3 regions of the Pseudomonas trivialis genome follow, and region 2 is predicted to be linked to each of the others. Evidence: predicted binding sites of a transcription regulator. Region 2 holds the regulator's gene; each other region holds the start of a gene.

Region 1 (6,755 bases), 580 kb from region 2:
ACGCCTTTGTCGCAATACAGCAGGTACTGACGGCTGTTATCCAGTTCCTTGAAACGCGCGTTCAATGCATAGAACGGCAGCGTTTGTACGTCGATGCCGGCGATTTCCAGCGGCTCATCCTCGGCGGCATCCGGGTGACGGATATCGACGACGATCTGACCGGCCAGGGCTTCGCTGACTTCTTCGATCTGCACATCCTGGCCCAACTCGTCGATCACGCGATCGATCGGGACCAGTTTGGCGTTCTCGAGCGCACGCTCCAGAACCGCCATATCAAACTGTTGTTCTTCATACTCCACGCGGTTGCGCTTGGCGTGGGTCTTGGGGTTCACCGAGATGACCCCGCAGTATTCGGGCATGTGCTTGGCGAAATCGGCGGTGCCGATTTCTTCGGCCAGGTCGATGATGTCCTGCTTGTGGCTGGCGATCAGCGGGCGCAACACCAGCTTCTCGGTCACACAGTCGATCAGCGACAGGTTGGGCAGCGTCTGGCTGGCCACCTGGGAGATCGCTTCGCCGGTCACCAGCGCGTCGATCTGCAACTGATCGGCAATGCGGGACGCAGCGCGCAACATCATACGCTTCAAAACCACGCCCATATGACTGTTATCGACTTTAGCGAGAATTTCGCCCAGCACTTCCTCAAACGGCACGCTCACAAACAGCACGCGCTGGGAGCTGCCGTACTTCTTCCAGATAAAGTGCGCGACTTCCATCACGCCCAATTCGTGTGCACGCCCGCCCAGGTTAAAGAAGCAGAAGTGGCTCATCAGGCCGCGGCGCATGATCTGATAGGCCGCCACCGTAGAGTCGAAACCGCCGGACATGAGGACCAGGGTCTGCTCCAGGGCGCCCAGCGGGTAGCCGCCGATGCTGTTGTGCTGGCTGTGGATCACAAACAACCGTTGGTCGCGAATTTCCATGCGCACTTCAATTTGCGGCGCTTTCAGGGAAATTCCGGCTGCGCCGCACTCGCGACGCAGCTTGCTGCCGACGTATTTCTCCACATCCATGGAGCTGAACGGGTGCTTGCCGGCGCGCTTGCAGCGTACCGAAAAAATCTTGCCTTCAAGCTCACCGCCAAAGTGCAGCTTGCACTTCTCGGTGATGTCATCGAAGTCGCCCAGCGGGTACTCGTCCACCTGCAGGAAATGCGCGATGCCCGGCATGCAGCTCAGGCGCTCGGTCATGTCCTTCAGGGCTTTGGCGTCGGTCAGGCGGGTTTCCAGCTCGAGGTTGTCCCACACACCATTGACCACCACAGCCGGGTCCAGATCGCGGAGCACGGCACGGATGTTCTTGGCCAACTGACGGATGAAACGCATCCGTACCGGTCGGCTCTTGATAGTGATTTCAGGGAAGACTTTTACGATTAATTTCATGGAAACAGCGCGTGCCGGGCCTGCTGAAAAAGGGGGCGCGGATTATAGCGGAAATCGCTCAAGGTTTAACCAGTTAATATGCACCCCACTTTGCGCGCACCAAATTCGTGCGCCTTCATCTAAAAGCGCCACATTGCAGTGCGCATCGTTTTGGCATTTGTCGCTATGCACCTTTATAGGGTCGCATTTGGAGCACAAAACCCATGTTGGCGCACTGGCATGCAATTTGCTCTCTTGTGAGGCAGGTTGCCATGGCGGACTATCCGCGCCGGCATCACCCACATTCCAAGGGCTAACTCCACTACCCCAGCCCGAAGCCACCCGGAGGACACCATGTCGAAGTCGGTTCAACTCATCAAAGATCATGACGTTAAATGGATTGATCTGCGCTTCACGGACACAAAAGGCACTCAGCACCACGTGACCATGCCGGCTCGCGATGCGCTGGATGACGCTTTCTTCGAAGAAGGCAAAATGTTCGACGGTTCCTCCATTGCTGGCTGGAAAGGCATCGAAGCTTCCGACATGATCCTGATGCCGGACGACAGCACTGCCGTCCTCGACCCGTTCACCGAAGAGCCTACCCTGATCCTGGTATGCGACGTGATCGAGCCTTCGACCATGCAAGGCTACGACCGCGACCCACGTGCGATCGCCAAGCGTGCCGAGGAATACCTGAAGTCGACCGGTATCGGTGACACCGTATTCGTGGGCCCGGAGCCAGAGTTCTTCATCTTCGACCAAGTGAAGTTCAAGTCCGACATCTCCGGTTCCATGTTCAAGATCTACTCCGAGCAAGGCTCCTGGATGTCCGACCAGGACGTGGAAGGCGGCAACCATGGCCACCGTCCAGGCATCAAAGGCGGCTACTTCCCGGTGCCACCATTCGACCACGACCACGAAATCCGTACGTCCATGTGCAACGCCATGGAAGACATGGGCCTGGTCATCGAAGTGCATCACCACGAAGTGGCCACTGCCGGCCAGAACGAAATCGGTGTGAAGTTCAACACCCTGGTAGCCAAGGCTGACGAAGTTCAGACCCTGAAGTACTGCGTACACAACACCGCCGTTGCCTATGGCCGTACCGCGACCTTCATGCCAAAGCCTCTGTACGGCGATAACGGTTCGGGCATGCACGTTCACCTGTCCATCGCCAAAGATGGCAAGAACACCTTCGCTGGCGAAGGCTATGCCGGCCTGTCCGACACCGCCCTGTACTTCATCGGCGGCATCATCAAGCACGGCAAGGCCCTGAACGGCTTCACCAACCCGTCGACCAACTCCTACAAGCGTCTGGTCCCAGGTTTCGAAGCGCCGGTCATGCTGACCTACTCGGCACGTAACCGTTCGGCCTCGATCCGTATTCCTTACGTGTCCAGCCCGCGCGCTCGCCGCATCGAAGCCCGCTTCCCGGATCCAGCAGCCAACCCGTACCTGGCCTTCGCTGCGCTGGTCATGGCTGGCCTGGACGGCATCCAGAACAAGATCCACCCTGGCGACGCCGCTGACAAAAACCTGTACGACCTGCCGCCTGAAGAGGCCAAGGAAATTCCACAGGTGTGCGGCAGCTTGAAAGAGGCCCTGGAAGAGCTGGACAAGGGCCGTTCGTTCCTGACCAAAGGCGGCGTGTTCAGCGACGACTTCATCGATGCCTACATCGAGCTCAAGAGCGCTGAAGAAATCAAGGTTCGCACCTTCGTACACCCACTGGAATACGAGCTGTACTACAGCTGCTGATCCGGTAGCGCCGCTTGAGGCGGCGTGATGAAAAAAGACCTCCTTCGGGAGGTCTTTTTTTTGCCTGAGCATGAAGAATACGGGAGGGGGCCTACCCCCGATGGCAGAGCGTCAGGCAATACCTGTATAACCTGACCCACCGCCATCGGGAGCAAGCCCCTCCCACAAGGAGATCACCTTTGAAAGTACGATTTTTGTTTGCCTTGATGTTTGCCAGCGCCACCGCCAGTGCCGCGCCGCCCACCCTTGAGCCGCTGCTCAACAGCATCGCCGAGCGTCTGGAGATCGCCGACCAGGTGGCCCTGAGCAAGTGGGACAGCCACAAGCCTGTGGAAGACAGGAAGCGCGAACAGGAAGTGATCGCCAGCGTTGTCGCCCAGGCACCGAGCTACAAGCTCGACCCTGCCACCGCCGAGCAATTCTTCTCGGCACAAATCGAAGCGAACAAACTGGTGCAGTACACCCACTTGTCCGACTGGCAGTTCCAGGGCAAGGCGCCCGACGATCCGCGCCCTGACCTGGTCAAGCAAATCCGCCCGCAATTGGATGAGCTGCAAAAGAGCCTGCTCAAGCAACTGGCTGATTTCACCCCTCAGCGCACGGATCCGCAGTGCCCGCAATGGCTGGCCGAAGCCGTGCATGAACCGCTCAACGACCCGCTGCGCCAGTTGGCGATGATCCGCGCCACGGCCGAGCTGTGTGTCTATAAGAGCTAAACTGATCAACAGTGTGGGAGCAGGCTTGCTCGCGAATGCGATCTTTCTGTCGATGCATCGGGTGACTGACACACTGCATTCGCGAGCAGGTCCGCTCCCACATTTAGCCATCACGCATTCAGCATCCTCGCGCGAAGGCTTCCTGAACAAACTTCAAGAAATCGCACTATATTAGTGCGACAGTCTGCACCCTACCCATCCGCCGACCCCATTTTGGTTCGAAACTTCCCGCTCAAGCTGGCAGAACGCCACAGTTTCGCGCCTGAACCCCCTATTTCAGGGCCTGCGCGCTTCTTTTCGGAGCCTTGGTTTGGTTTTTGCATTTTCCTCGTATCAGCGTGTGCCTCAAGCCTGCGCCTTGCTCCAAAAGAGGTCCTGATGACCATCAGCGATGCACTGCACCGTTTGTTACTCGATAACCTGACCACCGCGACCATTCTGCTCAATGCCGACCTGCGCCTTGAGTACATGAACCCGGCGGCGGAGATGCTCCTGGTCATCAGCGGCCAGCGCAGCCATGGGCAGTTCATCAGCGAATTGTTCACCGAGTCCGCTGAAGCCCTGAGCTCGTTGCGCCAGGCGGTCGAGCAGGCACACCCGTTTACCAAGCGCGAAGCGATGCTCACCGCCCTCACCGGCCAGACGCTGACCGTCGACTACGCCGTAACCCCCATCCTCAGCAACGGCGCCACGCTGCTGCTGCTGGAAGTGCATCCGCGTGATCGCTTGCTGCGCATCACCAAGGAAGAAGCCCAACTGTCCAAGCAGGAAACCAGCAAGATGCTGGTGCGCGGCCTGGCCCATGAGATCAAGAACCCCCTCGGCGGCATTCGCGGCGCGGCGCAGTTGCTGGCGCGCGAGCTGCCCGAGGAGCATCTCAAGGACTACACCAACGTCATCATTGAAGAGGCCGACCGCCTGCGTAACCTGGTGGACCGCATGCTCGGCTCCAACAAGCTGCCGTCCCTGGCGATGACCAACGTGCACGAAGTGCTCGAACGCGTCTGCCAGTTGGTCGAGGCCGAAAGCCAGGGCTGCATCACGCTGGTGCGCGACTACGACCCGAGCATTCCTGACGTATTGATCGACCGCGAACAGATGATCCAGGCGGTACTCAATATCGTGCGCAACGCCATGCAGGCCATCAGCAGCCAGAACGAGTTGCGCCTGGGCCGCATCAGCCTGCGCACCCGCGCCCTGCGTCAGTTCACCATTGGCCACATACGCCATCGCCTGGTCACCAAGGTCGAGATCATCGACAACGGCCCGGGCATTCCTGCGGACCTGCAGGACACCATTTTCTTTCCCATGGTCAGCGGCCGCCCGGACGGTACCGGGCTGGGCCTGGCCATTACCCAGAACATCATCAGCCAGCATCAGGGCCTGATCGAATGTGAGAGCCATCCCGGCCACACCACGTTCTCGATCTTTCTGCCACTGGAACAAGGAGCCCCATCGACATGAGCCGTAGTGAAACTGTCTGGATCGTCGATGACGACCGTTCCATCCGCTGGGTCCTGGAGAAAGCCTTGCAACAGGAAGGCATGACCACCCAGAGCTTCGACAGCGCCGACGGCGTTATGAGCCGCCTGGCGCGTCAGCAGCCCGACGTGATCATCTCCGACATCCGCATGCCCGGCGCCAGTGGCCTGGACCTGCTGGCGCGGATTCGCGAGCAGCATCCGCGCCTGCCGGTGATCATCATGACCGCGCATTCGGACCTGGACAGCGCTGTCGCCTCCTATCAGGGCGGCGCGTTTGAATACCTGCCCAAGCCGTTCGACGTGGACGAAGCAGTGGCGCTGGTCAAGCGCGCCAATCAGCACGCCCAGGAGCAGCAGAATCAGGAAGCGCCACCGGCTCTGACCCGCACCCCGGAAATCATCGGCGAAGCGCCGGCGATGCAGGAAGTGTTTCGCGCCATCGGCCGCTTGAGCCATTCCAACATCACCGTGCTGATCAACGGCGAATCGGGCACCGGCAAGGAACTGGTGGCCCACGCCCTGCACCGTCACAGCCCACGGGCAGCGTCGCCGTTCATTGCATTGAACATGGCCGCCATCCCCAAGGACCTGATGGAATCCGAACTGTTCGGCCACGAGAAAGGCGCCTTCACCGGCGCGGCCAACTTGCGTCGCGGACGTTTTGAGCAGGCTGACGGCGGTACGCTGTTTCTCGATGAGATCGGCGACATGCCGGCCGATACCCAGACCCGCCTGCTGCGCGTACTGGCGGACGGCGAGTTCTACCGGGTTGGCGGACACACGCCGGTCAAGGTGGATGTGCGCATCATCGCTGCGACCCACCAGAACCTGGAAACCCTGGTGCATGCGGGCAAATTCCGTGAGGACTTGTTCCACCGCCTCAACGTTATCCGCATCCATATTCCGCGCATGTCCGATCGTCGCGAAGACATCCCCACCCTCGCGCGCCACTTCCTCAGCCGCGCCGCCCTTGAGCTGGCCGTTGAGCCGAAGCTGCTGAAAACCGAGACCGAGGAATACCTCAAGAACCTGCCGTGGCCGGGCAACGTGCGTCAGTTGGAGAATACCTGCCGCTGGATCACGGTAATGGCGTCCGGGCGCGAAGTGCATATCAGCGACCTGCCGCCGGAACTGCTGAGCCTGCCGCAGGATTCAGCCCCGGTGACCAACTGGGAACAGGCCCTGCGCCAATGGGCCGACCAGGCGCTGGCACGCGGCCAGTCGAACCTGTTGGACAGCGCAGTGCCGGCGTTCGAGCGGATCATGATCGAAACCGCGCTCAAGCATACCGCCGGGCGTCGTCGCGACGCGGCGGTGTTGCTGGGTTGGGGACGCAATACCCTGACGCGCAAGATCAAGGAACTGGGCATGAAGGTGGACGGTGGAGACGACGATGAGGGCGATGACGCCTGATACTTGTCAGCATCCATCAC
Region 2 (6,755 bases):
TGCTGAGCAAAAAGATTCGCAACTTCCTGTTATTCGGGGTCATTGCCGCGCTATTCCTCGCGGTAGGCTACTGGAATATCAGCCCGGAGCGCTTTCTCGACCAGCCTGTTGCGCAGGTTGACGAAGGGGTTATCGACTATTACGCGACCAACGCCTACAGCGTACAGTTCCTGCCCGATGGCAAGGTGCAGTACGAGATGACATCGGACAAGGTCGAGCACTTGAAGGCTTCCGAGGTCACCCTGCTGACCAACCCGGACCTGAATCTGTACCGTGGCACCGAGTTCCCGTGGCACGTGACCAGCAAGCGTGGCGAGGTCAACCCGGACGGCACCGAGGTGGAACTGATCGACTCGGTGCGCGTCGCACGAACTGACGCGCAGAACCGCGACACCATCATTACCAGCAGTCGCATGACCGTATTCCCACAAAGGCAATATGCGCAGACCGAGCAAGACGTTAGAATCGACGGCGCTGGCGGTGTATCGACTGGCAAGGGAATGAAAGCGTATTTGAAAGAAAGCAGGATACACCTGCTATCGAACGTAAGAGGACAGTATGAGGCTCGTTAAAACTCTCCCTATTTTGCTCGGTCTGGGCGCAGCACTGGGAAGCGTGAGCGCCTGGGCTCTGCCGAACGATAGCCAGCAACCGATCCACATCTCGGCTGACGACGCTCAGCTCGATGACAAGCAAGGCGTCGCGACCTATACCGGCGGCGTCATCATCACCCAGGGCTCGATGAAGATCACCGGCAACACGGTGACCCTCACCCGCACCCCGGCTGGCGACATTGACGTGGTTACGTCGGTGGGCAACCTGGCCTACTTCGAGCAGAAGCAGGCCCCTGCCGATACCGGCCCGATGAAGGGCTACGGCAAGACTATCCAGTATCACGCCCAGCAGAATCGCATCGTGCTGATCGACCAGGCCAAGGTGCTGAGCCCCGATGGCAACTCCACGGAAGGTGAAAAAATCACCTATGACACCGTGAAGCAGATCGCCAACGCCGGTCGCGCCAATGGCTCCAAGGTCACTGCACCGCGTCCGCGAATCGACATGGTTATCCAGCCGAAGAAGAAGGCCGAGTAATGGCAACCCTGAAAGCCCAGCATCTGGCCAAGGCCTACAAAAGCCGTCAGGTCGTGCGCGACGTCAGCCTGTCGATCGACAGCGGCCAGATCGTCGGCTTGCTCGGCCCCAACGGCGCCGGCAAGACCACCTGCTTCTACATGATCGTGGGCCTCGTCCAGGCCGACCAGGGTCGTGTGCTGATCGACGACCTCGACGTCAGCCACCAGCCCATGCATGGTCGTGCACGCGCCGGTATCGGCTATCTGCCACAGGAAGCGTCGATCTTCCGCAAGCTGTCGGTTGCCGACAACATCATGGCGATCCTCGAGACCCGCAAGGAACTCGACCGCGACGGCCGCCGTCAGGAGTTGGAAAGCCTGCTGCAGGAATTCCACATCAACCACATTCGCGACAACCTCGGCATGAGCCTGTCCGGTGGTGAGCGTCGCCGCGTGGAAATCGCCCGCGCCCTGGCCACCGCACCCAAGTTCATCCTGCTGGACGAACCGTTTGCCGGCGTCGACCCGATCTCGGTCGGCGACATCAAGCAGATCATCCATCATCTCAAGGCCAAGGGTATCGGTGTGCTGATCACCGACCACAACGTCCGTGAGACCCTCGATATCTGCGAGACCGCCTATATCGTCAACGATGGCCAACTGATCGCCGAAGGCGATTCGGCGACTATCCTGGCCAACGAACTGGTCAAGGAAGTGTACCTGGGTCACGAGTTCCGCCTGTAGACACGGTGGTATCAGGGCGTTCGCCGACGAGCGCGCGAGTCAATGAAAACCTCAGTATTTTTATTGTCATCGCGCTCTAGGCAAAGCACCCGATATCAGGCATATAATTTGCTTATGTTTGGCGCTCGCGCGCCCTGTCGTGGATGGCGCATTGCGCCGGCGAATAAGGTGTTAAGCCCCTGCCATGAAACCATCGCTAGTCCTGAGAATGGGCCAGCAGCTGACGATGACACCGCAGCTGCAACAGGCCATCCGCCTGCTCCAATTGTCGACCCTGGACCTGCAACAGGAAATCCAGGAGGCCCTGGAGTCCAATCCGATGCTCGAACGCCAGGAAGAAGGCGACGACTTCGATAATGCAGACCCACTGGCCGACAACATCGAGCAAAAACCCAACCCGGACGTGCAGGAACCCTCCTATCAGGAAACCGCCCCCACGGTGGACAACCTCGAGGAAGGCGACTGGAACGAGCGCATCCCCAACGAACTGCCTGTGGACACTGCCTGGGAAGACGTTTACCAGACCAGTGCCAGCAGCCTGCCCAGCAATGATGATGACGAGTGGGACTTCACCACCCGCACCTCCGTCGGCGAGAGCTTGCAAAGTCACCTGCTGTGGCAACTGAACCTGGCGCCGATGTCCGACACCGATCGCCTGATCGCCGTCACCCTGATCGACTGCATCAACAACCAGGGCTACCTGGACGAAACGCTCGACGAAATTCTGGAAGCTTTCGACCCGGAACTGGATATCGAACTGGACGAGATCGAAGCCGTCCTACACCGCATCCAGCAGTTCGAGCCCGCCGGTATTGGTGCACGCAACCTCAGTGAATGCCTGCTGTTGCAACTGCGTCAATTGCCCGCCAAGACGCCATGGCTCAACGAAGCCCAGCGCCTGGTCACCGACTACATCGACCTGCTGGGCAGCCGTGACTACAGCCAGCTGATGCGTCGCATGAAGCTCAAGGAAGATGAGCTGCGCCAGGTCATCGAGCTGGTGCAGAGCCTAAACCCGCGTCCGGGCTCGCAGATCGAATCCAGCGAAGCCGAATACGTGGTCCCCGACGTGATCGTCCGCAAGGACAACGAGCGCTGGCTGGTGGAGCTGAACCAGGAATCCGTGCCGCGCCTGCGGGTCAACCCGCAATACGCCGGCTTTGTACGCCGCGCCGATACCAGCGCCGACAACACCTTCATGCGCAACCAGTTGCAGGAGGCCCGCTGGTTCATCAAGAGCCTGCAAAGTCGCAACGAAACCCTGATGAAAGTGGCCACCCAGATCGTCGAGCATCAGCGCGGCTTCCTGGAGTACGGCGACGAAGCGATGAAACCGCTGGTGCTGCACGATATCGCCGAAGCGGTGGGCATGCACGAATCGACGATTTCGCGGGTAACCACACAGAAATTCATGCATACCCCGCGGGGTATATATGAGCTGAAATACTTTTTCTCCAGCCACGTCAGCACCTCCGAAGGCGGCGAATGCTCGTCCACGGCGATTCGCGCAATCATCAAAAAACTGGTTGCCGCGGAAAATCAGAAAAAGCCATTGAGTGACAGTAAGATCGCTGGTTTACTGGAGGCACAAGGCATTCAGGTCGCCCGTCGAACCGTCGCCAAGTATCGCGAATCCCTTGGGATTGCGCCTTCCAGCGAGCGTAAGCGGTTGATGTGACGGGCGGGCCACAGCGTTCCAGTGGCAGGCGCTTTTCGCCTGTCGCTTTATGCACTGGCAACGAAGGAGAAGCTGTATGCAAGTCAACATCAGTGGACACCAGCTGGAAGTCACCAAGCCCCTGCGTGAATACACCGAGAGCAAGCTGAACAAGCTTGCGGGGCATTTCGACAAGATCACCAATGTGCAGGTCATCATGGAGGTCGACAAGCTCAAGCAGAAAATCGAAGCCACCCTGCACGTACCGAATGCCAAGCTCGTCGCCAATGCGGAACACGAAGACATGTACGCGGCGATTGACTCGCTCTACGACAAGCTCGACCGCCAACTCATAAAGCATAAGGAAAAGAATCTGCACCTGATGCAAGGTACAGGTCGTTAACTCCCCCCATGATCCGACTTGAAACCATCCTGACCCCCGGCCGTTCCCTGGTGAACGCGCCGGGTGGCAGCAAGAAAAAAGCCCTCGAACACATTGCAAACCTGATCAGCCGGGAAGTGCCCGAGCTGGATGAGCAGGTCGTGTTCAAGGCCCTGATCGACCGTGAAAAACTGGGCTCCACCGGTTTTGGCAACGGCATCGCCATTCCTCATTGCCGACTCAAAGGCTGCGACACACCTGTCAGCGCCTTGCTGCACCTGGAAAGACCCATCGATTTCGACGCTATCGACGGCGCTCCGGTCGACCTGCTCTTCGTTTTGCTGGTCCCGGAAGCGGCCACCGATGCTCACCTGGAACTGCTTCGGCAGATCGCCAGCATGCTCGACCGCAAGGAAGTACGTCATAAACTGCGCAACGCCAGCAGCAATGAGGCGTTGTATCAGGTTGTGCTGGACGAGCAATAACCATGCGCCTGATTATTGTCAGTGGCCGGTCCGGCTCGGGTAAAAGCACCGCACTCAATGTGCTTGAAGACAGCGGCTTTTATTGCATCGATAATTTGCCCGCTGGCCTGTTGCCGGAACTGGCCGAACGCGCGCTTATCCATACCGAATTGGCGCAACCGCTGGTCGCTGTTTCGATTGATGCACGCAACCTGCCCAGCCACCTCTCGCGGTTCCCTGAACTGCTCGAAGAAGTGCGCGGCAAGCATATTCATTGTGATGTGCTGTATCTGGACGCCGACGAAGAGACGCTGCTCAAGCGTTTCTCCGAAACCCGCCGGCGCCACCCGCTGAGCAGCCCGAACCGCTCGCTGGCCGAGGCTATCGAAGACGAGACCACGCTGCTGGGGCCGATCATCGATCTGACCGACCTCAAGATCAACACCACCAACCTGAACCTGTACCAGTTGCGCGACGCCATCAAGCTGCGGCTGCTGAATCAGCCCGAGCCCGGGACTGCCTTTCTGGTCGAGTCGTTTGGCTTCAAGCGCGGCATGCCGGTGGATGCCGACCTGGTGTTCGACGTGCGCTGCCTGCCCAATCCTTACTGGAAGCCGGAGCTGCGCGAACAATCCGGACTGGATCAGCCGGTGATTGATTACCTGGCCGCGCAGCCGGATGTGGAGGATATGTTCCAGGACATTTCCACCTACCTGCTCAAATGGTTGCCGCGCTTTGCTGCGAGCAATCGCGCTTATGTCACCATCGCCATCGGCTGCACCGGCGGTCACCACCGCTCCGTCTACCTGACCGAACGTCTTGGCCAGGTGCTGCAGCAAACCCTCAAGAACGTTCAGGTCCGCCACCGCGACCTAAGCTGAAAGGAACACCCCCGCGATGCCCGCTCTGGAAATTGAAATTATCAACAAGCTGGGCCTGCACGCCCGGGCTTCGGCCAAATTCGTCGGCGTCGCCGGGCAGTTTCCTTGCCAGATCCGCGCCGGGCGCACACCGGAGTCGATGGTCGATGGCAAAAGCATCATGGCAATGATGATGCTGGCTGCTGGCAAGGGCACCAAGATTCATCTGAGAACCGAAGGTGAGCAGGAGGATGAAGCGATGGCAGCCTTGGTGGAGTTGATCAACAACAAGTTTGACGAAGGTGAATAACCGCCAACCTGTGTAGCAGCGCGGCCTAACCCAGGGCAGTGTCCATCACCATCATCAAGCAAAACCCCAGGCACAACCCAAGGCTGGCAAGCTTGTCGTGACCATTGCGCCGCGACTCGGGGATCACCTCGTGAGTCACCACCAGCAGCATCGCGCCCGCAGCCAATGCCAGGCCCAATGGCAACAGCACTTCGGCCAGGGTAACCAGCCAGGCACAGAGTACGGCGAACACCGGCTCCACCAGACCTGAAGCGGCGCCGATCAGGAACGCCTTGACCCGCGACATGCCCGCCCCCGCCAGTACCAGCGCGATCACCAGTCCTTCCGGCACATCCTGCAGCGCGATACCCATCGCCAGGCTGTCGGCATCCGGCATGCCGCCGCCGGCGGACACCCCCACCGCCATACCTTCCGGAATGTTGTGGGCGATGATGGCAAATACAAACAGCCAGATTCGAGGCGGAATGACCGGTTTATCCGGTGCGCCCACCAGCATTTCCGGACTGGCGCCGGAAACTTTGCGATCCACCAGATACAGCCCGAATGCGCCCAGCATGATGCCGAAATTGATCAGGCCACTGGCGGCCCAAGGCGAAAGCCCCAGGCTTTCGGCGGCGGAAATACCCGGCACCACCAGCGAAAAGGCGGTCGCAGCCAGCATCACCCCCGCCCCGAAGCCCAGCAGCGTATCGCTCAACGCCACCGGCATGCGCCGGATTACCAGTACGGGCACCGCGCCCAAGGCTGTGCCGAGCGCGCAGAGCGCACCGCCCTGCAGGGCACGCAGAATGCGCGGTTCCAGGTCCAGCCAGGCCAGCCCGTGGGCCACCAGCAATGCAATGCCTGCCAGCAGCAGCAGCGAGCCAAACGCATAGCGAAACAATCGCACGCTGCTGATCGCCAGTGTTCCAGTACCCATAGTCGGCCTTAGGTCTTGTTATGGAGATAAATGTCAGACCACAGCGGCTTGGTAGCGTGCAGACACTTCGGGCCAGTTGATAACGCTGTAGAAGGCGTTGATGTATTCCGGGCGGCGGTTCTGGTACAGCAGGTAATACGCATGCTCCCAGACGTCCAGACCCAGAATCGGGGTATTGCCGTTCATCAGCGGGCTGTCCTGGTTACCGCTGCTTTCCACCACCAGGGTCTTTTGTGGAGTAACACTCAGCCAGGCCCAACCGCTGCCGAAGCGGGTCAACGCAGCTTTGGTGAATGCCTCCTTGAAGCTGTCGAAACCGCCCAACTGTTCATCGATCGCCTTGCCC
Region 3 (6,755 bases), 2.4 Mb from region 2:
AAAATGCCGGCGTTCGCCGCCAGTGTATTGCCCGACAGCGAACTGGATCTGCTGGTGGGGTATTTGAAGCACATGGCCGGGCGTAAATCCCACCCCTGAGTTTTATGCTGTGGGAACAGTGCGATCATTGTTGCTGCACAGCGATCACCGGCGTCGGCATCACCAACACCTTGGCGTGCATCTGCTCATGCCCGCCGCCCCGACGCATGCCGCGCACCGGGCACGCGTCGAGGTAGTCCAGGTCCACCGCCAGCTTGAGGTGCCGCTCCGGCCGCGCCATCTGGTTGGTCACGTCAAAGCTGTACCACGCGCCCTCCAGCCAGGCTTCGGCCCAGGCGTGACTGGCCAGGTGCGTGCTGTCTTCGCTGTATAAATACCCCGACACATAACGCGCCGGAATCCCCAGGCTGCGCGCGCAGGCCAGGAACGCGTGGGTATGATCCTGACACACGCCCGCCCCGCCAGCGAAGGCCTGGGCCGCGCAGGTATCGACCTCGGTGGCACCGGGCGTGTAAACCATGGTTTGGTTGAGCGCGTGCATCAGGTCGATCAACGCGCTGCGGTCACGGCGTTGATGACAATGCTGGTCGGCAAAGCCGCGCAGGGCTTCGTCCGGCTCGGTCAGGCGGGTGCAGCGCAGGAAAGGGAACGCCGACTGGCCCTCGTGCTCGGCCTCACGCAACTCGTCGATATCCACCTGGCCGCGAGCACGGATAACGATTGCATCGTGAGGTTCATCCAGGGTCAGTACATGCAGGATATTGCCGAACGGGTCGACCTGGGCGCGCACCGGGCGCGGCAGGTCGAGTTGCCAACTGATGACCTGCTGGCGCTCGCTGTCGTGCGGTGTAAGGCGCAGGTACTGGATGCTGGCGCGCACCAGGTCTTCGTAGTGGTAGGTGGTTTCGTGACTGATGGAAAGTCTCATGGGGCCTCCGCGCAGGAACCGTGAATGGCATCGCCCAACTGGCGCACCGAGGGGATGAAGGTGGCGTGGAGGTTTTCCCACCGGTGGTGCAAGGCAGTTCGATTCAACATGGCATCAGTCCTCCACCACCCAGGTGTCCTTGGTACCGCCACCCTGGGACGAGTTGACCACCAGCGAGCCCTCGCGCAGCGCCACACGCGTCAAGCCGCCGGGCACCACGCGGGTTTCCTTGCCGGACAGCACGAACGGGCGCAGGTCGATATGGCGCGGGGCGATGCCGTTGTCGACGAAGGTCGGGCATGTGGATAAACACAAGGTCGGCTGGGCGATATAAGCGTGGGGCTTGGCCTTGATGCGTGCGCGAAAGGCTTCGATTTCGGCGGCGCTGGATGCCGGCCCGACCAGCATGCCGTAGCCGCCGGAGCCCTGGGTTTCCTTGACCACCAGGTGCGGCAGGTTGGCCAGGACGTGGGACAACTCGTCAGGCTTGCGGCATTGAAAGGTCGGCACGTTCTTCAGGATCGGTTCTTCATCCAGGTAAAAACGGATCATCTCGGTGACGAAGGGATACACCGACTTGTCATCCGCCACGCCAGTGCCAATCGCGTTGGCCAGCACCACATTGCCACAGCGATAGGCCGCGAGCAGGCCGGGTACACCGAGCATCGAGTCGGGGTTGAACGCCAGCGGATCGAGAAACGCGTCGTCGAGGCGGCGGTAGATCACATCCACGGCCTTGGGCCCGTCGGTGGTGCGCATGAACACGTGGTCATCACGCACGAAAAGGTCGGCGCCTTCCACCAGCTCCACGCCCATTTCCCTGGCCAGGAACGCGTGTTCGAAGAAAGCGCTGTTGAAGCGTCCCGGAGTCAGTACCACAACGCTGGGGTTGTCGATGGGGCTGGCGCTCTTGAGGGTGTCAAGCAGCAGGTTGGGGTAGTGATCGATCGGTGCGATGCGCTGGGCGGCAAACAGTTCGGGAAACAGGCGCATCATCATCTTGCGGTCTTCGAGCATGTAGCTGACACCGCTGGGTGTACGCAGGTTGTCTTCCAGTACGTAGTAAGTGCCGTCGCCATCGCGTACGAGATCGACCCCGGAGATGTGGGAATACAGGTCTCGGTGCAGATCCAGGCCCTGCATGGCCAGTTGGTATTGCTCGTTGGCCAGTACCTGTTCGGCGGGGATGATGCCCGCCTTGATAATGCGCTGTTCGTGATACAGGTCGGCAAGAAACAGGTTCAGCGCCTTGACCCGCTGAATGCAGCCGCGTTCGACAATCTGCCATTCACTGGCCGGAATGCTGCGGGGGATGATGTCGAAGGGAATCAGGCGTTCAGTGCCTTGATCGTCGCCGTAGAGGGTGAAGGTGATACCCGCACGGTGAAACAGCAAATCGGCTTCGCGCCGGCGCTGAGCCAGCAGTTCGGGCGGGGTCTGCGCCAACCAACGGGCGAATTCGCGGTAATGGGGACGTACCTGCCCTGCCCCGTCGTACATTTCGTCGAAATAAGTGCGGATCATGCCGAACTCCTTGTCACCCGGACACAAGCACTATCGCAAGGCCCGTGCCAGCGGCATAAACACTTGAACATCAGTGAGTTGAATGACCGCCGTGATCTGCCAGCACCGTCCTGGTGCATAGAATACCCAGCGCATGGTCGCCTGCTTCATCGCAAGGCGGCGTTTTACTATCGACAGCATAGTCAGACTTGATTTCATTGCGCGGCTGCATCTGCGGATAATCGCCAACATCTGCTGAACAGGACGCGTCCTACAGTTCCAGCGCAACGATCTTCCCTTTAGGCCACCCGACTTGGGTGGCTTTTTTTTGCTTTCGAAAAGCCCGCGCAGCGTTTTTTCCCAAGGCACAAACAAAATCGGCCGACCCAGAGGTCAGCCGATACGCTGTGCTTGTACAGACGGCTACATGGGTAACCCACGCACCTCCTGCTTGACGCCCCAACCTTCAATGATCCCGCCCAGCGGCTCAACCACTGCTTCAAAGTCCTGCTCGAAGTCTCCTATGCCGTCGTAGGTGGCTGACATGATCTTGCTCAACTCCAGATACCAGGCACCGTCATCGCGCGCGCTGACCTGGGCATTCAGGGACTCGCCGCGAAACTCACCCGCAGCCCTGCGAGCCCGTTCTTCATCCGGGAAAATCGCGTAGAACTCGATGGGGTGAAACCGTGAAAAGTCAAAACCGCCTTCTTTCATGCGGCGTAGAACATGGGTGCTGATGTCTTCTTGATAGGCTGTGCTCATGAAACGTCCTCCTGAAACCGATGGATAGACTTTCCGTGCCTCCCGAAGCCCGCGCGCTGCTGGCGCGAGCACCACGGCAATGACTGCACCGCAGGGAAAACAAGCATGTAGCTGACAAGACCAGTACCTAGCGAATCATTCGCTGATCTCGCTTGCAGAGTAGCGCGAAGCTATCACCTCCACCAGAGGGGCTGCACTGGCAAACAGGGAATGTTCAGGCGGCGGGCGAAATGTCGAGGATCTGGATACTGTTCTGGTCTTTGAGGATCTTGACCGTAGGCTCGGGCTTGCGGCCCTCAAGGTCGTTGAGGTCGAGTTCGGCGGCGACCGGCACGAGTTTGTTGCGAATCATGTGCGCCGCATCTTCGAGGCTGGGCTTGTGGTCGCAGTCGAACTGCTCCACGGACTGCACGCCGTGATCGTCAACGAAGGTAATTTGCCACATTTGCATCGGTGCCTCCTCGATAAAACCCATGTGTGGGCTCACATCCATCTGGACCTTGAGGGCTCGTCAAACGTTCCACTCAAGGCCGCAGGCACCTGATCGACAGCGGTTATTTCTCGGCGTGTTCCTTGAGGGCTTTCAAGGTGTTGAACGGCGCGTCCACCACGAACTTGTTGGCCAGCCAGGAGGGCACGCTGCCGCCAGGCTCGGTGTGCACTTGATAGGTGACCTCAGTCTGGTTGGCGCCCTTGGGCACCAGCTTCCAGAAACCCTCGACCTGCGCCACGCGCACGTAGCCCTTTTCTTCCGGCTTGTAGGTCGGCACGCCCTGCAAGGTACGCGTTATGCCGCCATCGGCGTTTTTAGTGGTGGTGATGTGGGTGTACGAGTCACGATCAGTCACCGGGAACGGTGCGTTGAACTGGGTGTAGGTCCATGCCTCATCGCCCTTCTTGTCCACCAGTTTCTGGGATTTGCATTCGTGAATCCATGAACAGGCGGCGGCGACGTCTTCCTGCAAGGCCTGGATTTTCGCCACGGGCGCCTTGATCAGGGTGACACCGCGATAGGCCTTGTACTTGGAGCCGGCAACCTCGCTCAGGGACACCTTGATGCCGTCTTCGTCCTTGGCCACCTGCCAGTCCTCGGCCTGCGCGGCGGCCGCAAACAACACCGTGAAGCCGCACAGCACAGCCATTCGTTTCAGCGAACCCATCGTTGTATTCCTTATTGTTGAAGTTCCGAGAGTAAAGCCCATCAAGCCGCCGTCATCTGTTCCCACCAGCCGATCAGCCGAATGGCATCGGCCTGGTCGATGCCACACACCTCCAGATCCGCCTTGAAATCACTGCACACGGCCGGCCGCTCGGGCTTGCCGAACAGCTGGCATAGCTGTTCGACCGACAGGTGCAGGCAGCGTTCGCCTGCCGGCTTGCCCTGGGGCATTCCGGGTAACGGCGAACTGATGGAGGGGGCAATGCAGCAAGCGCCACAGCCTTCACGGCATTTCATGACCGGCAGGTCCTCGACGTCTCAATGGGATGGCGGAGCTAGGGTACGCCCCTGAACAACCGTTTTAAAATGGCCCAACACGGGTTTTTCGCGCAAAGGACAAGTGACTGACCAGTCCGCGACAGATGGTCGATTCAGCGCGTAACGTGTGCGCAATAGTTACTGCTTGAATTCGAAATCCAGCGCGGCACCTTCAACATCACGGCGTTCTTCGTTGCGCAACTGCAGTTTCATCTCATTGCTGAGCAAGCGGCCGTTGATCTGGAACGCGCTGTTATCGGTGGGCTTGTCGCCGAACATCGGCGGCAGCAGCGGTACGCTTTTGGGCTTGGGCATGGTACCGATAGGCTGTAGATGCCTGACCATGTCGGAAGGCAGCGACAGGTCCAGTTGTGCCGGTGGCAGTTTGGTCTGGGCGACCTCACGGGCCGACCTGGATTTTTTCTGGCCGAGGCGCGCTTTTTCTTGGCGACCGTGGCTTTCTTTGCCTGCACCGTGTTTTTTGTGGAGGCCGCCTGTTCGGCGCTTGCCGCAGGCCTGGAGTCCGATACGGGCGCGGCCGCCATGACGACGCCGACATTGCACAGCGTTAACAGGCCAATCATCCCTACAGCGCGAAAAATCGAATTCATATCGCCAACAGCATTAACGGCAGAAGGCCATATGCTCGCTTGTTGTGCGCGGCATGACAAGCTCGACAAACACACCTCTGTAGGAATTGTCCCGGTTCAGTGCCTCAAAAGCCGGCGCTGGTCTCTTGGCACAACTGGCTGGCCAACATCCCCAGGGTCATCAGCGCCCGTTCTGCTTCGCGGTTCCACGGCGTGCCACAGTTGAGCCGAATGCAATGGTTGAACTGTTCTGTATTGCTGAAAATCAGCCCCGGCGCGATGCTGATGCCCTGTTGCAGGGCACGCACATGCAACTCCTGAGTATTGACGCGCCCCGGCAAGCTGACCCACAAGATAAAACCGCCGGTAGGCCGGGTCATCTGCGTGCCTTCAGGGAAGTACTGCTGCACTGCCAGCTGGAAAGCGCTGAGGTTCTTGCGGTATTCCTGACGGATGTAGCGCAGGTGGCGGTCGTAGCCACCGTTCTCCAGGTAGGCGGCAACGCCCATCTGCGTGACGCTGCACGCCGAATGGGTGCTGAACATCTGCAGGCGCTGGATCTCCTGTTGATATTTGCCGGCGATCATCCAGCCAATGCGCACACCGGGCGACAGCGTCTTGGAGAAGCTTGAGCAGTAAATCACCCGATCCAGGCGGTCATAGGCTTTCAGCGCTTTGGTGCGGCCCAGTTCGAACATCAGCTCGCCATAGATATCGTCCTCGACAATCTGGATATCGAAATCCGAGGCCAGGCGCAGCAGTTGCTTCTGCCGTTCTTCAGGCATGGTGCCGCCCAGCGGGTTGCTCAAGCGTGTGGTCAGCACCAGCGCCTTGATCGACCATTGGTTGGCCGCCAGCTGCAGGGCTTCCAGACTCATGCCGGTGGAGGGGTCGCTGGGAATCTCGATCACTTTGAGGCCGAGCAGGTCGGCCAGTTGCAGCAAGCCGTAATAGGTCGGCGACTCGGCGGCGATCAAGTCGCCGGGGCGGGTCAGTACGCGCAGGGACATCTGCAACGCGTCGACGCAGCCGTGGGTGATCACCACTTCTGAAGGGTCGACCACCACGCCGGCATCGCGCATGCGGATCGCCACCTGGCGGCGCAGCGGCTCGAAACCGGGGCTGAACATGTAGCTGAAGGCCCGTGGGCTCTGGAAGCGCGTGACCTTGGCCAACTGCTGGTGCAGCGCCCGCACGGGCAGGTAGTCGACACTCGGCACCGCGGCGCCAAGGGGAAACACACCTTCGCGCCGCGACTCGCCCAATACCTGTTGAATGATGCTGCTGCGGGTGACCAGTCCCGGGCGTTCGACCCGGGCGATATCCGGCGTCGGCGCAGTGAGTGCGGGCGTCTGGTGCACGTAATAGCCGGACTGCGGCCGCGCCCTGATCAGCCCCTGGTCTTCCAGGTTGGCGTAGGCCTGCAAGACCGTGGCGTGACTCACGTTGAGCTGGGAGCTCATCTTGCGCACCGAAGGCACGCGCTCCCCCG

The links. Region 2 encodes sigma-54, which starts transcription at its own class of promoters, with help from an activator protein. Its sites were predicted from a motif close to ANTGGCATNNANNTTGCTNT; they were not measured.
Region 1: the regulator sigma-54 is predicted to act here: its motif matches at 1,596-1,615, upstream of glnA (type I glutamate--ammonia ligase).
Region 3: the regulator sigma-54 is predicted to act here: its motif matches at 2,485-2,504, upstream of VRB54_RS17600 (circularly permuted type 2 ATP-grasp protein).

Annotation. Positions count from the first base shown of each region.
Region 1 covers NZ_CP142151.1:353,090-359,844, reverse strand. Annotated here, with positions in the region: gene thiI (tRNA uracil 4-sulfurtransferase ThiI) at 1-1,382, opposite strand, end outside; gene glnA (type I glutamate--ammonia ligase) at 1,716-3,122, shown strand; gene VRB54_RS01530 (chorismate mutase) at 3,302-3,838, shown strand; gene glnL (nitrogen regulation protein NR(II)) at 4,217-5,302, shown strand; gene ntrC (nitrogen regulation protein NR(I)) at 5,299-6,735, shown strand.
Region 2 covers NZ_CP142151.1:935,217-941,971, reverse strand. Annotated here, with positions in the region: gene lptC (LPS export ABC transporter periplasmic protein LptC) at 1-572, shown strand, start outside; gene lptA (lipopolysaccharide transport periplasmic protein LptA) at 559-1,092, shown strand; gene lptB (LPS export ABC transporter ATP-binding protein) at 1,092-1,817, shown strand; gene VRB54_RS04035 (RNA polymerase factor sigma-54) at 2,002-3,495, shown strand; gene hpf (ribosome hibernation-promoting factor, HPF/YfiA family) at 3,572-3,877, shown strand; gene ptsN (PTS IIA-like nitrogen regulatory protein PtsN) at 3,886-4,341, shown strand; gene rapZ (RNase adapter RapZ) at 4,344-5,201, shown strand; gene VRB54_RS04015 (HPr family phosphocarrier protein) at 5,218-5,490, shown strand; gene VRB54_RS04010 (ZIP family metal transporter) at 5,516-6,409, opposite strand; gene VRB54_RS04005 (superoxide dismutase) at 6,443-6,755, opposite strand, start outside.
Region 3 covers NZ_CP142151.1:4,037,852-4,044,606, forward strand. Annotated here, with positions in the region: gene VRB54_RS17590 (cytochrome c) at 1-99, shown strand, start outside; gene VRB54_RS17595 (transglutaminase family protein) at 125-928, opposite strand; gene VRB54_RS17600 (circularly permuted type 2 ATP-grasp protein) at 1,043-2,452, opposite strand; gene VRB54_RS17605 (ribonuclease E inhibitor RraB) at 2,855-3,196, opposite strand; gene VRB54_RS17610 (hypothetical protein) at 3,411-3,647, opposite strand; gene VRB54_RS17615 (START domain-containing protein) at 3,751-4,356, opposite strand; gene VRB54_RS17620 (YkgJ family cysteine cluster protein) at 4,398-4,652, opposite strand; partial or broken gene VRB54_RS17625 (translation initiation factor 2) at 4,812-5,284, opposite strand; gene VRB54_RS17630 (PLP-dependent aminotransferase family protein) at 5,389-6,755, opposite strand, start outside.